4 regions of the Bradyrhizobium sp. BRP23 genome follow, and region 3 is predicted to be linked to each of the others. Evidence: predicted binding sites of a transcription regulator. Region 3 holds the regulator's gene; each other region holds the start of a gene.
What was found. The regulator LexA, encoded in region 3, represses DNA repair genes until DNA is damaged. The targets are predictions, from matches to a motif close to TGTTCNNNNTGTGTTCNG.

Region 1 (4,210 bases), on a different contig from region 3:
GCGACAACCGGCTCCGACGATAGGCGGCGTTGCGACCTCGCGCATCGTGCGGGGCGAGCGTCGCGAGTTTCGGATCGAGACCTGCGACCGCCGGCATCGGGCCCGACGCAAGCCCTTCGAGCAACGGACCCAGCTCCCACTGGTCGAACACGCGCGTTTCGAGCAGCCCGCCCGGCTGAAACAGTTCTTTTGTACGGTTGTGCCCCCTTGCAATCAGCTCGATAAGCCGCGCCTCCGTCGCGCCCAATCCGGTGATTGGTGACGGCAGTTCAGCTAGCAACGCTTCCAGAGCCGGCTTCAGGAAAGGTAGCCTGGGTAAATCCCTTGTCAGCAACCCGAAGCAAAGTTCAGGCGTCGGCGCCCGATACGCCTCCCAGGCCATGTTGGCTATCTCGAAGTCGCACTCTGCGATCTCCGATTCCCGCACCGTACGATCGCGAAGTTGCGGGCCGTCCGCTTCGCGCAGATCGAAATTGACTCGTCGCAGTCTAAGACAATGGGTGATCGATGGATGGGACCGCAAATAGTCCAGGATCCAGATCAGTTGCAATTGACTGTTAGGCTCAGGGTCGAACCACAGCTCGATGAACTCGACGCCATAGGTCTCGCAAAACCAAACCAGGCCAGTCTCCTTGTGCGCGAGACCGGTCTGAGGCAACCGGCCAACAAGATCGGACCACCGCACCTCCGGATCGCCCCTGTAATAGCCTCCCGTAAGATAGTCCTCGAGGTGGTGCGACGTAGGCAACGGCCCCCAAACGAACCGAAAGATCAACGGGACGACCATGTCAGCACGACCGGCATAGGTGAGACCAACGCCGGACGAACTAGTCAGAATCACACGCTTCATCGTCGACGCGCCCTCACGCAACACGAAACGGGCACCGAAGACGTCGGCAACTCAACGTCCTCAGTGCCCGCTCCTCGCGAAAAATTTTCGCGTTAGGTCTTACTCGTCCGCCGGCTCCTCGCCGTCGGCGTCGCGCTCCGGCGTGCCGGCCAGGATCTGCTCGGCGATCAGGCCGGAGTTCTGGCGGATCGCGGTCTCGATCTTGGCGGTGATGTCGGGGTTGCCTTTCAGGAACGCCTTGGCGTTCTCGCGGCCCTGGCCGAGGCGCTGGCTGTCATAGGAGAACCAGGCGCCGGACTTCTCGACGATGCCGGCCTTGACGCCGAGATCGAGGATCTCGCCCATCTTGGAGACGCCCTCGCCGTACATGATGTCGAACTCGACCTGCTTGAACGGCGGGGCCAGCTTGTTCTTGACCACCTTGACGCGCGTGGTGTTGCCGACCACCTCGTCGCGCTCCTTGATCGCGCCGATGCGGCGGATGTCGAGGCGGACGGAGGCGTAGAATTTCAGCGCATTGCCGCCGGTGGTGGTTTCCGGCGAGCCGTACATCACACCGATCTTCATGCGGATCTGGTTGATGAAGATCACCATCGTGTTGGATTTGTTGATGGAGGCCGTGAGCTTGCGCAGCGCCTGGCTCATCAACCGTGCTTGAAGTCCCGGCAGCGCATCGCCCATCTCGCCCTCGAGCTCGGCCTTCGGCACCAGCGCCGCCACCGAATCGACCACGAGAACATCGACCGCGCCCGAGCGCACCAGGGTGTCGCAGATCTCCAGCGCCTGCTCGCCGGTGTCGGGCTGCGAGATCAGGAGCTCGTCGATGTTGACGCCGAGCTTGCGGGCATAGACCGGATCGAGCGCGTGCTCGGCATCGATGAAGGCGCAGATGCCACCCTTCTTCTGCGCTTCCGCCACCGTATGCAGCGCCAGCGTGGTCTTGCCGGACGATTCCGGCCCGTAGATCTCGACGATGCGCCCCTTGGGCAGGCCGCCGATGCCGAGCGCGATATCGAGCCCGAGCGAGCCGGAGGACACCGCCTCGATGTCCATGGAGCGGTCGTTCTTGCCGAGCTTCATCACCGAGCCCTTGCCGAACTGCCGCTCGATCTGGGAGAGCGCGGCGGCCAGAGCTTTACTCTTGTCCATGGAGGATCCTTCGACGATACGCAGGGCAGTTGCGGACATTGGGTCGTGCTCCTTATGGCGAGGATTCGCGTGAGGGACAAACGGTTGCGAGGCAGCTCGGCGATAAAAGCAATGTACCCCATTTGTTCTCAGTTCGCAATATGTTCTTTTGCGGATTTGTCTTTCTAACTGGACCAAGAGACAACGGAGCTGGTCGAACCTGCCATGCTGGATCGTCACGCCGTAGGCACTGAGTGCACAACTGAACAGACGCGGATCCATTTCTGGATCCTAATGCATCATCACCGCGCGGACCCTGGCCACTATCGGTGATGAGAACGCTGACCTCGCGCTCCCGCCTCCTCGCAAGGAAAGAGCGCGCCATGTTGAAGCGACGACGTTTCAAGCAGCAACTGACCCTTCAGGACCGGCTGTCGGCATGGGTGAAGCAGGTCCGCGAGCAGGCGTCCAAGCTACCTCCCGGGCCGGAGCGGGACGCGCTGCTCAAGAAGGCGCGCCAGGCCGACGTTGCCAATCATCTGAACGATTGGGTCAAATCGCCAGGGCTGCAGCCGCCGAAATAGCCGGGCCTGCGCCGGGTTCCTCGAAGCGAACATGACCGGGATCAACGACGCGCGACCGGGGCGCCGTCATGTTTCCGTAATCCTACGGCACCGAACCTTTCGCGGTCTCGGGCCTTCTGTGGGGATGGGACCGCAACTTTTGGGGATCTCTGGTCATGACGAACAACGACACGCACCACGACACACTGAGGCGAAAGCCGCTGCTGGACGCCGCCCACGAGGAGATGGTGAAGTTCGAGCGCAAGGAAAACGAGTTCCGCAAGAAGGACCGCGAAGAGCGCGCCGCCGAGCTCCGTCTGCCGCTGAACGAGATCAAGGTTCATTAGGCACTGCCAGGACCGCCGTCCGGAGCGGGCCAGGCCCGCCCGCGATGCGGCACTCCGCTCTGTTCCTTGCCCGGAACCTCCGATCGGCATCGCCGGTCGGGGCGCCGCGACCGCGGATGCACCAGGTAGCTAAATACTACCAGCAACCCCTTGGCGAAGCGATGAAATCGCCAGGACCCCTACTGTGCATGGGGTTGTTTTGCCACTTTTGAGAGGCAAGGCGCGCCGGCGCCTTCGATAGGACGGCCCAGCACGTCAGTTCCGTCTGCAGCAGCGCCTGCTAGAGCACCGCCAGCAAAACCAGACCTATCACCAGCACGACGAAGCCAGCCGCCGTCGCGGCGGCGAATGACCGCTCTACGTTATCCATATGATGCCACCCCGTTTCCGGCGCGCCACGTTTCCCCCATGGCTGCGCCGAACGGATAAAATCTTGCCGACGGGTGTGTCCGCAGTGGTGCGGACGCATGTCGAAATTGGGACCGGTACGGGGCCAGTGTGCGGCCTTTCGATCGCGCACCTGCCGGCGGTCCGCCTGTCAGGCTGTCGTCAGCCAGCCGGCTAGGGTCGCCCGGCTACCGGCCAGCGCGGGGCTCCTGCTCCTCCTGCGTCAGGCGCAGCGAGAAGGCGCGGATCGCGGGCGCCGCCAGCAGCACGACCGGCAGCATCGCAGCCCATGCGATCAGCCAGGACACCATCCAGTGCCGCACGAAGAGCATCGGGCTGCCGGCGGGAAAGCTGGCGATCCCCGCCGCGATCAGCGAGGTCAGCCCGGACTGGATGATGCCGAAGACGAAATGCGAGTAGCGGCGGGGAATGCCGAGCATGAGGCGCCCATGGTTGCTTGCCCGTGATCGGCAAGCAAGGCACATGCCGTCGAGCGGATCCGGCGCTTCGATTGGAACCGCGATGCGGGACCGCCGGATGCACCCCGGCCGGGCTCCAGGAACTTTGTTCATGGTCGGAGAACCACGGAGGCGCGGGCGACATTTTTCTTGCCCGCGGAATATTGCGACGACCAACATGTTTGCAGGCACAAGGGTGAATCGTGGGAGGTGACCATGAATCACAGGGGCGTCGAGTTCACCATCGCCAAGACGGCGATTCCCGGAATCTGGCAATGGCAGTTCCGCATTGGCGACCGAATCAAGACCGGCAAGACCGAGACCAGGATCGACCTGCTGGCGATCCGGCGCGTGCAGCTGCGCATCGACCGCGAACTGAAGGCGATCGGGCGAAAGACGGCCTGAACCGTTTCGCCTTCTGCGTCATAGCGCGCGTCAGTCGGCGCTGGGCAGCCGACGCATGGTGAACTCGATATC
Region 2 (4,210 bases), on a different contig from region 3:
GTCGGTGAACTTGAACAGCACGACGAAGGCGAGCACGACCCATGCTTCCTTGCGTCGCAGGAATTCCGAGAACGCGCCCAGCGCGGCATGGAACACCCGCGTGAGCGCGCCATCGTCCTGCGTGGCGGCCTCGGCGCGCGCGGATTGTGCGGGCTCGGTGGCGGCCAGCGCAGTCACCGTGCCGATCAGCACCAGAGCCGCCATCACCACATAGCCCCACATCCAGGCGGCGCCACGCGGGACGATCGCCTCGAAGCCGGTGACGATGAACAGGGCGCCTGCGGTCGATACCAACATGCCGATGCGATAGGCGGCGACATAGGCGGCCATGCCGGCGGCCTGCTCGCTTTCGGGCAGGCTCTCGACGCGGAAAGCATCGACCACGATGTCCTGCGTCGAGGACATCGTCGCGACCAGCAGCGCGCCAAGCGCGACCAGCAGCGGCGAACGTGCCGGATCGGTCAGCGCCAACAGCAGAATCGCGCCGATCAGCAGCAGCTGCGCAAACACCAGCCACCCGCGGCGACGTCCGAAGGCCTGCGTGAACAACGGCACATGCAGCGCATCGACCAGCGGCGCCCACAGGAACTTGAGCGTGTATGGCGTTCCAACCAGCGCAAACAGCCCGATCGTTCCAAGATCGACCCCGGCTTCGGCCATCCACACCAGCAGCGTCGATCCCGACAGTGCCAGCGGCAGCCCCGAGGAGAAGCCGAGAAACAGCACGATCAGCACCCGCGGCTGCAGGTAAACAGCAAGGCTGTCGCGCCAGGAGGGCGAGGCGGTGGAAGTCGCGGCGGGGGAGGTCGCGTCGGGTGCGGTCATGGGGGGCGTGTTAGCAGATTCTGGGAGAAAAGACTCTCGCGGTAGCTGGTGAGACGGGAGAGCTTCCAACACGCTCGGTGTCATCGTCCGCGAAGGCGGACGATCCAGTACTCCGCGGCGTCTCGGTTCAACCACACGGGCCGCGGAATACTGGATGCCCCGCCTTCGCGGGGCATGACATTGAGCATGACGCCATCATGACGGTCCGGCTATCCCAGGATAGAGGTCATCCCAGTTTGGGTTATGCTGCTCGATCAAGCGGACCTTCCAGGCCCTATTCCACTTCTTCAACCGCTTCTCCCGCTTGATCGCATTCTCGGGATCGTCGAACTGCTCGAAGTAGACAAGTCGGGCGACGTCGTACTTTTCCGTGAAGCTTTCGATGACCTTCAACCTGTGCTGCGCCACCGGCGGATGAGATCGTTCGCCACGCCGATATAGAGCGTGCCGCCAATTCGGCTGGCGAGAATGTACACGTAGTACTGGCGTGGATCCATCTTCGCCTTCCATTCCGCCGTCATCGTCAGCGAAGGCGGGCGATCCAGTAAACACCGGCACGTCGGCTTAACAACGATCGTCACGGCGTACTGGATGCCCCGCCTTCGCGGGGCACGACAGTGTGCCCTAGTCTCACTCCCCCGCCTGGAGCTTGCGCGGAAACAGCTCTGCCGCTCCCGTCGCCACCAGGCGCGGCGCCTCCGGCCCATCGCTCTTGCTGAAATCGAGCTCCTCGATTCGCCCTGCGCGCTTTTCGATCTTGTCGGCGGAGATCAGCACCTGGCGGACGTCCTCGTTCACGTCGGCAAAATGCTTTTGCAGCTTGAGCACGCGGTCGCGCAGGCGCCCCAGATCGTCGCCGAGCTTGATCACTTCGGTGCGGATCTGGTCGGCGGCGTCGCGCATGCGCGCATCTTTCATGATCTGCTGCATCACCTGGATCGCGAGCATCAGCAGCGACGGCGATACCAGCACGACGCGGGCGCGATAGGCCTTCTGGATCACGTCGTCGAAGCCGTCATGGATCTCGGCATAGACCGATTCCGACGGCACGAACATCAGCGCCATCTCCTGGGTCTCGCCGGTGACGAGGTATTTTTCCGCGATGTCGCTGACATGCTTCATCACGTCGCCGCGCAGCCGCTGCGTGGCAACGCGCCGCTCCTCGTCGGTGCGGGCGTCGTGCAGCGCCGTCATCGCCTCCAGCGGAAACTTCGCGTCGATGCAGAGCGGGCGCTGGTCGGGCAGGAACACGACGCAGTCCGGTCGCTTGCCGGTCGAGAGCGTGAACTGGAACTCGTAGGAACCTTTGGGCAGACCGTCCTGGACGATCGCCTCCATCCGCGCCTGGCCGAAGGCGCCGCGCGACTGCTTGTTGGCGAGCACGTCGCGCAGAGTGGTCACCTGCGTGGTGAGGTCGGTGAGGTTCTTGTGCGCGTTGTCGATGATGCCGAGCCGTTCATGCAGCGCGCGCAGGCTCTCCATGGTGTTGCGGGTCGAATGTTCCATGGACTGGCCGACCCGATGCGTCACCGAATCAAGCCGCTCGTTGACCGCGCGCGCCATCTCGGCCTGGCGGCCGGCGAGCGCCTGGGTCATGGCGTCGACCCGCCCCGAGGCCTCGCTCTGGGCGTGCAGCACCTGGGCGAGCCGCTCCTCGAGCTCGTCGGCACGGATTGCGTTCGCCATGGCGAGTTCCGCGCCACGCCGCCCCGAGCGCGCGATCACAACCGCAATCACAACCAGCAGGATGAGGACGAGCGCACCGAAGCCGATCAGCGCATCGACGATGCGCACCGGCCAGTCGCCCAGCATGACAATGATCTCGTTCATGCCGCCTTGTAGCCGATTCGCTGCGCTCTCGCGAACGAAGAGGGAACATTCTGGGTTAACCGCCCCCTAATTTTCATGGTTAATGAAAGGTGAAGTTTTATGGTTAGCGAGGGGTTAACGGGTTCCTGGCCGCATTGACCGCATCCGGCGCGCGGCTTAAATCGCGGCCATGGCCCTCAGAGAAATCATCATCCTGCCCGACAAGCAGCTGCGCCTGGTCTCCAAGCCGATCGAGAAGGTCACGGCGGAGATCCGCAAGCTTGCCGACGACATGTTCGAGACCATGTACGACGCGCCCGGCATCGGGCTGGCGGCGATCCAGGTCGCGCAACCCTTGCGTCTCATCACCATGGATCTCGCCAAGCGTGACGAGAGCGGCGAGACCAAGCACGTGCCGCGCGTCTTCATCAATCCTGAAATCATCGCCTCGTCCGAGGAACTGTCGGTCTACGAGGAAGGCTGCCTGTCGATCCCGGAATATTACGAGGAGGTCGAGCGTCCCGCGAAGGTGCGCGTGCGCTTCACCGATCTCGACGGCAAGGTGCACGAGGAGGATGCCGAAGGCCTCTACGCCACCTGCATCCAGCACGAGATCGACCATCTCAACGGCGTGCTGTTCGTCGACTATCTGTCCAAGCTCAAGCGCGACCGCGTCATGAAGAAGTTCGAGAAAGCCGCCAAGCGCGCGGCGGAGTGATAATTCCTCCGCCGTCATGCCCGGGCTTGTCCCGGGCATCCACGTTCTTTGCCGCCGCGAGCAGGACGAACGTGGATGGCCGGGACAAGCCCGGCCATGACGAGTACCTTGCTCGTTTCAAGGATTGTCTCGTCACATGCCCCTCCGCCTCATCTTCATGGGCACGCCCGATTTCTCCGTGCCGACGCTGCTCGAGCTGGTCGCGCATGGCCACGAGATCGCGGCCGCCTACACCCGCGCGCCGAAGCCGGGCGGCCGGCGCGGCCTGCAATTGCAGCCGACCCCGGTCGAGGAGGCCGCGCGAAAGCTGGGCATTCCCGTGCTGACGCCGAAGACGCTGAAGACCGAGCAGGCGCTGGCGGAGTTCCGCGCCTTCGATGCGGACGCGGCCGTCGTCGTCGCCTATGGCATGATCCTGCCACAGGCGATCCTCGATGCGCCAAAACTCGGCTGCTACAATCTGCATGCCTCGCTGTTGCCGCGCTGGCGCGGCGCTGCGCCGATCAACCGCGCCATCATGGCAGGTGACGCCGAGAGCGGCGTGATGGTGATGAAGATGGATGTCGGCCTCGATACCGGCGACGTCGCCATGGCCGAGCGCATCGCGATCACCGACGGCATGACCGCGCTCGACCTGCACGATCGCCTGTCCCGGTTGGGGGCCGACCTGATGGTGCGCGCGATGGCCGCGCTCGAACGCGGCGGGCTCCAGCTCAAGGCGCAGAGCGCGGACGGCGTCACCTACGCCGCCAAGATCGAGAAGGCCGAGGCGCGGATCGACTGGACCAGGCCCGCGCGCGCGGTGCTGCGCCACGTCCATGGCCTCTCGCCCTTCCCCGGCGCCTGGAGCGAGCTTGA
Region 3 (4,210 bases):
CGGGAAGCGTCGGCCCCGGCGAAGCCGTGCGGATCTTCACCGGCGGCGTCGTTCCCGACGGCGCCGATGCCGTCGTGATCCAGGAGGACACGGCTGCCGACGGCAAACATGTGACGATCAAGGAAGCCGCCATTTTCGGCCGGCACATCCGCCCTGCAGGCGTCGACTTCCGCGAAGGCGACGTGCTGCTGCGCAAGGGAATCCGTCTCACCGAGCGCGATCTCGCCCTTGCCGCCGGAATGAATCATCCGCATCTCGCCGTCATCCGCCGCCCGAGGGTTGCCGTTCTCGCCACCGGCGACGAGCTCGTGATGCCGGGCACCACGCCTGGTCGCGGCCAGATCGTCTATTCCAACGGCTATGCCCTGCATGCGCTCGCCCGCAGCGAGGGCGCCGAGACCATCGACCTCGGAATTGCCGCCGATACACTGGAGGCGACGTCCGCCGGCATCCGCCGCGCGCGCGAGAGCGGCGCCGACATCCTGATCACGACCGGCGGTGCCTCGGTCGGCGACCACGACCTGGTCCAGCAGGCGCTCAAGGGCGAAGGCATCGCGATGGCGTTCTGGAAGATCGCGATCCGGCCGGGCAAGCCGATGATGCACGGTCGGATAGGCGCGATGCGCGTGATTGGCCTGCCCGGCAATCCCGTGTCGTCCTACGTGTGCGCCTTCCTGTTCATGGTCCCCTTGATTCGCGCCCTGTCGGGCCGTTCAGCGATTCATCATCGGCGCGAGCGCGCCGTGCTGGGCCGCGATCTCGCCGCCAACGACCAGCGCGAGGACTATCTGCGTGCGCGGCTGGAGGAGCGCGACGACGGCACGCGCGTCGCCCTTCCGGTCAGCCATCAGGACTCCTCCCTTCTTGCGAATCTCGCTGCGGCACAGGTACTTCTGGTGCGCGCACCGTTCGCGCCGAAGGCCGAGGCCGGCACGCCTTGCGAGGTGCTCCGGCTGCCCGTCTGAGCCGCCCAGCCACACGCATTCCGCGAGCTTGGCCGCGTTCACCATAAATTAAGCAGTTGCGGAACACATATCGAACATATAGTGTCCGTTCATGATTTGTTTCGAGGATGTAGCGGCTTAGTGCCGGCTTCATCGTGTCGGAATCGAACGACATCAACCGGGGGACTTTGGTCGAGATGTTGACGCGCAAACAATACGAGCTTCTGCGGTTCATCAGCGAACGTCTGAAGGAAAGCGGCGTGCCGCCGTCCTTCGACGAGATGAAGGATGCGCTCGACCTGCGCTCGAAGTCAGGCATCCATCGCCTGATCACTGCGCTCGAGGAGCGCGGCTTCATTCGCCGCCTGCCCAACCGTGCCCGTGCCATCGAGGTGATCAAGCTGCCCGAGCTCCAGGCCGCCGCCGGCAATCGCCGTGGCTTCACCCCGAGCGTGATCGAGGGCAATCTCGGCAAGGTGCGCGCGAGCTCCAGCCCGCCCGCGGACGAGGGCGAGCGCCCCGTCGCGGTGCCCGTGATGGGCCGCATCGCCGCCGGCACGCCGATCGAGGCGCTGCAGACCCGCAGCCATACCATCAGCGTGCCGCCGGACATGCTCGGCTCGGGCGAGCACTACGCGCTCGAAGTGCGCGGCGATTCGATGGTCGAGGCCGGCATCCTCGACGGCGACATGGCGCTGATCCAGCGCAACGAGACCGCCAATACCGGCGACATCGTGGTGGCATTGATCGACGACGAGGAGGCCACGCTCAAGCGCTTCCGCCGCCGCGGCGCCTCGATCGCGCTCGAGCCCGCCAATGCCGCCTACGAGGTCCGCATTCTTCCGCCGAACCGCGTGAAGATCCAGGGCAAGCTGATCGGGCTTTACCGGAAGTACTGATACGGGAAACATCAAGCGCCGCGCGCGTTTCGATCGGCATCGGCGATCCAGGATCGGAGCGGATACTTGTCCGCTCCGGCTGGACGGTTTCTCTGGTTCTGCGCCGGCTGTCCGGTCCATCTTCCCGCGCGACATTCGCCCGCGCAGGCGCGCAGCAATCTCGCTCTGCTTCACCGGTAGAGTTGTGCCGGCAGTGCTGATAGCTCCGGCCGAATGCAAGGACGCGAGGTTTGTTCCTATCGAATCCGGGAAAGATAATGTGATCGCGCGCTGCGGACGCGAGCCGCAGATTTGCCCATAACCGAGCAGAGCGTTGTATGCTTCCACTCTGATAGAGGCCTGCGCCTCGAAAGAGACGCGGGTCGCTATCCCAGCATGAGGAGCACCCGATGTGTGACTACAGCCTGCATGCCGTCGCGACGCGCCCCGCCGAAGTCGGCGAGACGATCGTCACGACAACCTTCCGCGGCACCTCGACGCGCGGTTTCGCTTCCGAAGCCGATCCCTCCGTCGCGGTCTGTCTGCTGCCGGGGACGGAGCTCGCTTTCGCCGACAACGTCCGCTACGACAACCGCTGGATCTGGACGCGCACCGTGAACTCTCGCGTCGGCAAGTTCGGCAAGATCGACCCGCACATTCCCGATCGCCATCATGACGCGATCGAATTCCCCGACGGCAAATACGTGCTGGTGACGCAGCTCGTCGAAGGCCAGCGCGCGACCGTGCTGCAATTGCCGGTGACGCAGCCAGCCCCCGAGCGCGAGCACAAGCCGCAGATCGTCGCCGACACGCGGCCCACGATCACGCGCCTGCCGATCGGCTGACGCCCTTCGGCCGACAGGCCGAGCCCGGGATTGAAATTGCCGTCGCCGGCCGAAGGCCGGCGAGCCCGGCAAGTTTGTGTTTCAGGACATTCGATCGGCGAGCCCACCGCCGCGCCTCGTCGTCGCACGAAGTTTGGGCCGTGCTGCCCGCATTTTGAACGTCCGCTCCGCAGCCAAATGACCGATGCTGTCGTGGTTTGAGGCGGCGGACACGCTCGATGAAGACCTTCATTCGCGTCGTTGAACTTTGGGTACCCGACCGGACGCGCATGCGGCTGGAATTCGGCGGCGGCCTCTACGACGATGGGCTGTCCGCGTTCAAAGCCGTCAGCGAAGAGCTGCACTTCGGATATGACGAGGGACTTCCAGGCAAGGCCTGGGCCTGTGGCCACCCCGTCATCCTCACGAAATTCGCCAACTCCTATTTCAAGCGGACCGATCAGGCCGCTGCGGCCGGCCTCACCTGCGGCGTGGCGGTGCCGGTGTTCGCGGGCGAATTCCTGCAAGCCGTGCTGGTGCTGTTCTGCGGCGACGACGAGGCGCATGTCGGCGCGATCGAACTCTGGCACAACGATCCTGATCTCTCGCATGAGATGGGGCTCGTCGATGGCTATTACGGCACCGCGGACATGTTCGAATTCAACTCCCGCCACACCAGATTTCCGCGCGGCTTCGGCCTGCCCGGACGCACCTGGAAGGCGGGCCTGCCGCTGATCATCAAGGACTTGCACGACGCCAAGAGTTTCCTGCGCTGGGAGGACGCCGCCAAGGTCGGGATCAATCTCGGCGTCGGCGTGCCCTACCGAACCGGTACCGACCAGACCTGGGTTCTGACATTCCTCTCCGCGCAGGCAACGCCGATTGCGCGACGCTTCGAGATCTGGGTCCCGAACGAGGACCGTTCGGCGCTGGTCTTTCGCGCCGGCGATTGCAGCGCGCAGACCGACCTCGCCGCACGCTATGCGGCGCAGTCCATCGCCAGGGGCGAAGGCAGCATTGGCGGCGCCTGGGCCGCCGGCATGCCCGCGCTCAACGACGATCTCACCCGTGACGGCTCGATCGCCGGCTCCGAAGCCTGCGCAGCCGGGCTGAGCCGAATGGTGGCCCTGCCGGTCATCGGCAACGGAGGGCTTGACGCCGTGCTGGCCTGGTATTTGTGATCCGCGTCAATCGTCGGCCTGCAAGTCGGCCTCCGATGGCGTTGCGTCCCGGTTGCGGGGCACGGCCGCCTTCGGCACGAGGCTGCCGTCGAAATCTCCCTCGCCGGCGCCGGCCGGCAGCCAGGGACGGCTTGCTCCCCTCGTCCTCACCGCCTGCACTGAAAAGCCCTCGCCGCGTCTCGTCAGAGCCAGTGCGCCCTGACTGGCAAGACGCGCCCGATCGACCACCATCGCCGCGCAATCGGGTGGCGCAGGCCGCGCCGTCACCACCAGCGCGGCGCGGCTGCAATCATCGGCCAGCGCGTCGATACGCGTCGCCAACGCGATCAGTCGTCCGTCCGCGAGCGGCGCCACGCAGCCGGTCTCGTCACACGACACCCCAC
Region 4 (4,210 bases), on a different contig from region 3:
CGCGGCTTTGGCTGGGGTCTTGGCGGAGGGGTCCCGAATCATGGCCGGGATCGTGCGCCAGGGGGCTTCGCCAGCGCAACCGGGAACCCAGGATATTCCCGTTATTCAGGCCAGCCGCCCTACTCCGCCAGATGCACCCGCCGGTCCTCGCCCACCTCGATGCCGGGTGCGACCACGACTTCCCAGACATGTGCATCGGGATCGGCAAAATAGCCGCAATAGCCGCCGTAATCGGTCGCGTGCGCCGCCTTCAGCAAGGTGGCCCCCTTCTCGACGGCGAATGCCAGCACCTCGTCGACCTCCTCGCGGGTCACGCAATTCCAGGCAAGCGTCATGCCGCGAAAGGTCGTGGGCCTCGGCTGGTCCTCCAAGGACGCGTCCGCCGCGAGCCGATCCCAGTGATAAAGCGCTAGCACCGGACCGCCGGTGTCGTAGAACGCAACCGCCTCGCCGGTCTCCTTCAGCCGGCGCGAGAAACCGAGCGCGTCGTAGAAGGCGATGCTGGCGCGGATGTCGTTCACACCGAGCGTGATGACGGTCAGCCGCGGCACCGGCACGGTGAGTTCCTTGAGCATGCGACACCTCTTGCACGTGTCCGCTCAAAACAGGCTGAGCTGATCACCGTTCCGCTTCGGCCGCGCAAAGTGATCAATGGTCAGCTTGGAGCGCCGCTTGTTGAGGCCGAGTCGCTCGCAGGCGATCTCGAAGCGGCGGCCGATGGTCCAGGCCATCGGTCCGGTGCCCTTCATCCGCTCGCCCCATTTGGCGTCGTAGTCGCGCCCGCCGCGCATGTCTCGGATCAGGGTGAAGACGTGGCGATAGCGGTCCGGATAGTTCGCCATCAGCCATTCGCGGAAGAGATCGCGCACCTCCAGCGGCAGCCGCAGCAGCACATAGGCGGCTTCCTTGACCCCGGCATGGGCGGCGGCATCGAGGATGCGCTCGATCTCGGAATCGTTCAGTGCGGGGATCACGGGCGCGACCATTACCGTGGTGGGAATGCCGGCGTCCGAGAGCTGCTTCAGCGCCTCCAGCCGTTTCGGCGGCGTCGCGGCCCGCGGCTCCATGGTGCGCGCCAGCTTCGGATCGAGCGAGGTGACCGAGATCGCGACCTTGGTGAGGTTGCGCTTGGCCATCCGCTGGAGAATGTCGATGTCGCGCAGCACCAGCGCCGACTTGGTGACGATGCCGACGGGATGCCCTGCGCGCTCCAGCACTTCCAAAATGCCGCGCATGATTTTGCGCTCGCGCTCGATCGGCTGGTAGGGATCGGTGTTGGTGCCGATCGCGATCATCCGCGGCTCGTAGCCGGGAGCCGCAAGCTCCTTCTCGAGCAGCGAAGGCGCCTCGGGCTTCACGAACAGTTTTGACTCGAAGTCGAGCCCCGGCGACAGGCCGAGATAGGCGTGGGTCGGCCGCGCGAAGCAATAGACGCAGCCGTGCTCGCAGCCGCGATAGGGATTGATCGAGCGGTCGAAACCGATGTCGGGGGAATCGTTGCGGGTGATCACCTTGCGCGAGGTGTCGACGGCGACACTCGTCTTGAACGGCGGCAGCTCGTCCAGGCTCTGCCAGCCGTCGTCGAAAGCGACCCGCGCCTCGGCCTCGTAACGGCCGCTGGCGTTGGACTGCGCGCCCCGCCCTCGCCGTCGCGCGCGGTCGATGGCGACGCCAAGCTCGGGGAAATCTGAAGGCGCACCCGCCGGCTCGGAGGGCGCCGTGACCGGCGGGTGCTTGAGAGCATGAGAGGATGCTGGACTCATGCAGCCAAGATAGCACGACATAGGAACAAATCAAGAACACAAACCAAAAACGTGAAAACAACCCCATGCACAGTAGAGCTGCCCAAACTTCGCGCGCCTGCCTTTGACCTCACGCAACACGGCCGTCACGACCATCCCGTTTCATGCCCGACGGATCGATCGCCCCGGAACCGGGTTGGTGACGATCGCGAAGTGAAGGTCGGCAGGAACATGACAATCCAACAAAAAACGGCCGAAGCGAGCAGCGACCTCGATCTGCTCGATCGCTATTGGCGCGCCGCCAACTACCTCTCGGTCGGGCAAATCTACCTGCTCGACAATCCGCTGCTGCGCGAGCCGCTGCGGCCCGAGCACATCAAGCCGCGTCTGCTCGGACATTGGGGCACGACGCCGGGGCTGAACTTCATCTATGCCCATCTCAACCGCGTCATCCGGGCGCTCGATGTCAGCGTGATCTATGTCTGCGGTCCCGGCCATGGAGGTCCGGGCATGGTCGCCAACACTTATCTCGAAGGCAGCTACAGCGAGATCTATCCCGATATTGCGCGCGATGCGGACGGATTGCGCAAGCTGTTCAGGCAGTTCTCCTTCCCCGGCGGCATCCCGAGCCACGCGGCGCCGGAAACGCCGGGCTCGATCCACGAGGGCGGCGAGCTCGGCTATGCGCTGGTGCACGCCTATGGCGCCGCATTCGACAACCCGGATTTGATTGTCGCCTGCGTGGTCGGCGACGGCGAGGCCGAGACCGGCCCGCTCGCTGCGTCCTGGCACTCCAACAAGTTCCTGAACCCCGCCCATGACGGCGCAGTGCTGCCGATCCTGCATCTCAACGGCTACAAGATCGCGGGCCCCACCGTGCTCGGGCGGATGCAGGACGCGGAGATCCGCGACCTCTTCCGCGGGTTCGGCCATGAGCCGCTGTTCGTCAGCGGCGACGATCCCAAATTGATGCACCAGGCCATGGCCGATGCGCTCGACGTTGCATTCGCCAGCATCCGCTCGATCCAGCAGCATGCCCGCGACGGCCGCACAAGCGTCGAGCGGCCGCGCTGGCCGATGATCGTGCTGCGCAGCCCCAAGGGCTGGACCGGCCCGAAGGAGGTCGACGGCAAGAAGGTGGAGGGCTTCTGGCGCGCGCATCAGGTACCAGTCGCAGGCTGCCGCGAGAACCCGGAGCATCTCAAGGTGCTCGAAGACTGGATGCGCAGTTACGAGCCGGAAAAGCTGTTCGATGGCAACGGCGCGCTCGTTGCCGAGCTTCAGGCGCTTGCGCCCGAAGGCGTCAGGCGCATGGGCGCCAATCCGCATGCCAATGGCGGCGTGCTGAAGAAGGAGCTGAAGCTGCCCGACTTCCGCAGCTTCGCGATCGAGGTGACGCAGCCCGGCGAAGTCGTTGCGGAAGCGACGCGCGAGCTCGGCAAATTCCTGCGCGATGTCATCCGCCTCAACGCGAAGGAGCGCAACTTCCGCATCATGGGCCCGGACGAGACGGCATCGAACCGGCTCGACGCCGTGTTCGAAGCCACCGAACGCGTCTGGATGGAGCCCACCGAGCCTTACGACGTGCACCTCGCCCAGGACGGCCGCGTCATGGAGGTGCTGAGCGAGCATCTCTGCCAGGGCTGGCTGGAGGGCTATCTGCTCACCGGACGGCACGGCTTCTTCTCCTGCTACGAGGCCTTCATCCACATCGTGGATTCCATGTTCAACCAGCACGCCAAATGGCTGAAGGTGACGCGGGAGCTGCCGTGGCGGCGTCCGATCGCCTCGCTCAATTATCTGCTGACCTCGCATGTCTGGCGCCAGGACCATAACGGCTTCAGCCATCAGGACCCCGGTTTCGTCGATCTCGTCGCCAACAAGAAGGCCGACATCGTCCGCATCTACTTCCCGCCGGATGCCAACACGCTGCTCTGGATCGCCGACCACTGCCTGCGCACCTATAACCGCATCAACGTAATCGTCGCCGGCAAGCAGCCGGCGCCGCAATGGCTGTCGATGCAGGACGCGGCGACGCATTGCGATGCCGGCATCGGCATCTGGACCTGGGCGGGCACGGAGGACGGAAAGGGCGAGCCCGACGTCGTCATGGCCTGCGCCGGCGACGTGCCGACGCTGGAGACGCTCGCTGCCGTCGACCTCCTACGCAAGGCGCTGCCGGACTTGAAGATCCGCGTCGTCAACGTCGTCGACCTCATGACGCTGCAGCCGAGGGAGCAGCATCCGCACGGCCTGTCCGACCGCGACTTCGACAGCCTGTTCACGCGCGACAAGCCTGTGATCTTTGCCTATCACGGCTATCCCTATCTCATTCACCGGCTGACCTATAATCGCACCAACCATGCCGGCATGCATGTGCGCGGCTTTGCCGAGGAGGGCACCACGACGACGCCCTTCGACATGGTCGTGCTCAACGAACTCGACCGCTACCACCTCGCGATCGAGGC

Region 1: a site for LexA is predicted at 2,130-2,147, ahead of recA (recombinase RecA). Genes of this name have one in related genera too.
Region 2: a site for LexA is predicted at 2,686-2,703, ahead of rmuC (DNA recombination protein RmuC). Genes of this name have one in related genera too.
Region 4: a site for LexA is predicted at 1,785-1,802, ahead of I6F24_RS35350 (PA0069 family radical SAM protein). Genes of this name have one in related genera too.

The regions. Positions count from the first base shown of each region.
Region 1 covers NZ_JADYVW010000002.1:67,445-71,654, reverse strand. The annotation lists gene I6F24_RS04585 (hypothetical protein) at 1-850, opposite strand, end outside; gene recA (recombinase RecA) at 950-2,038, opposite strand; gene I6F24_RS04575 (hypothetical protein) at 2,362-2,562, shown strand; gene I6F24_RS04570 (hypothetical protein) at 2,718-2,888, shown strand; gene I6F24_RS04565 (DUF2798 domain-containing protein) at 3,464-3,715, opposite strand; gene I6F24_RS04560 (hypothetical protein) at 3,950-4,138, shown strand; gene I6F24_RS04555 (hypothetical protein) at 4,169-4,210, opposite strand, start outside.
Region 2 covers NZ_JADYVW010000005.1:87,499-91,708, forward strand. The annotation lists gene I6F24_RS15260 (MFS transporter) at 1-825, opposite strand, end outside; partial or broken gene I6F24_RS15265 (GIY-YIG nuclease family protein) at 1,021-1,322, opposite strand; gene rmuC (DNA recombination protein RmuC) at 1,456-2,655, opposite strand; gene def (peptide deformylase) at 2,825-3,352, shown strand; gene fmt (methionyl-tRNA formyltransferase) at 3,489-4,210, shown strand, end outside.
Region 3 covers NZ_JADYVW010000008.1:181,085-185,294, forward strand. The annotation lists gene glp (gephyrin-like molybdotransferase Glp) at 1-965, shown strand, start outside; gene lexA (transcriptional repressor LexA) at 1,142-1,843, shown strand; gene I6F24_RS22645 (hypothetical protein) at 2,233-2,667, shown strand; gene I6F24_RS22650 (GAF domain-containing protein) at 2,886-3,827, shown strand; gene I6F24_RS22655 (ComEC/Rec2 family competence protein) at 3,834-4,210, opposite strand, start outside.
Region 4 covers NZ_JADYVW010000024.1:41,450-45,659, forward strand. The annotation lists gene I6F24_RS35340 (ribonuclease HII) at 1-42, opposite strand, end outside; gene I6F24_RS35345 (VOC family protein) at 120-575, opposite strand; gene I6F24_RS35350 (PA0069 family radical SAM protein) at 600-1,763, opposite strand; gene I6F24_RS35355 (phosphoketolase family protein) at 1,974-4,210, shown strand, end outside.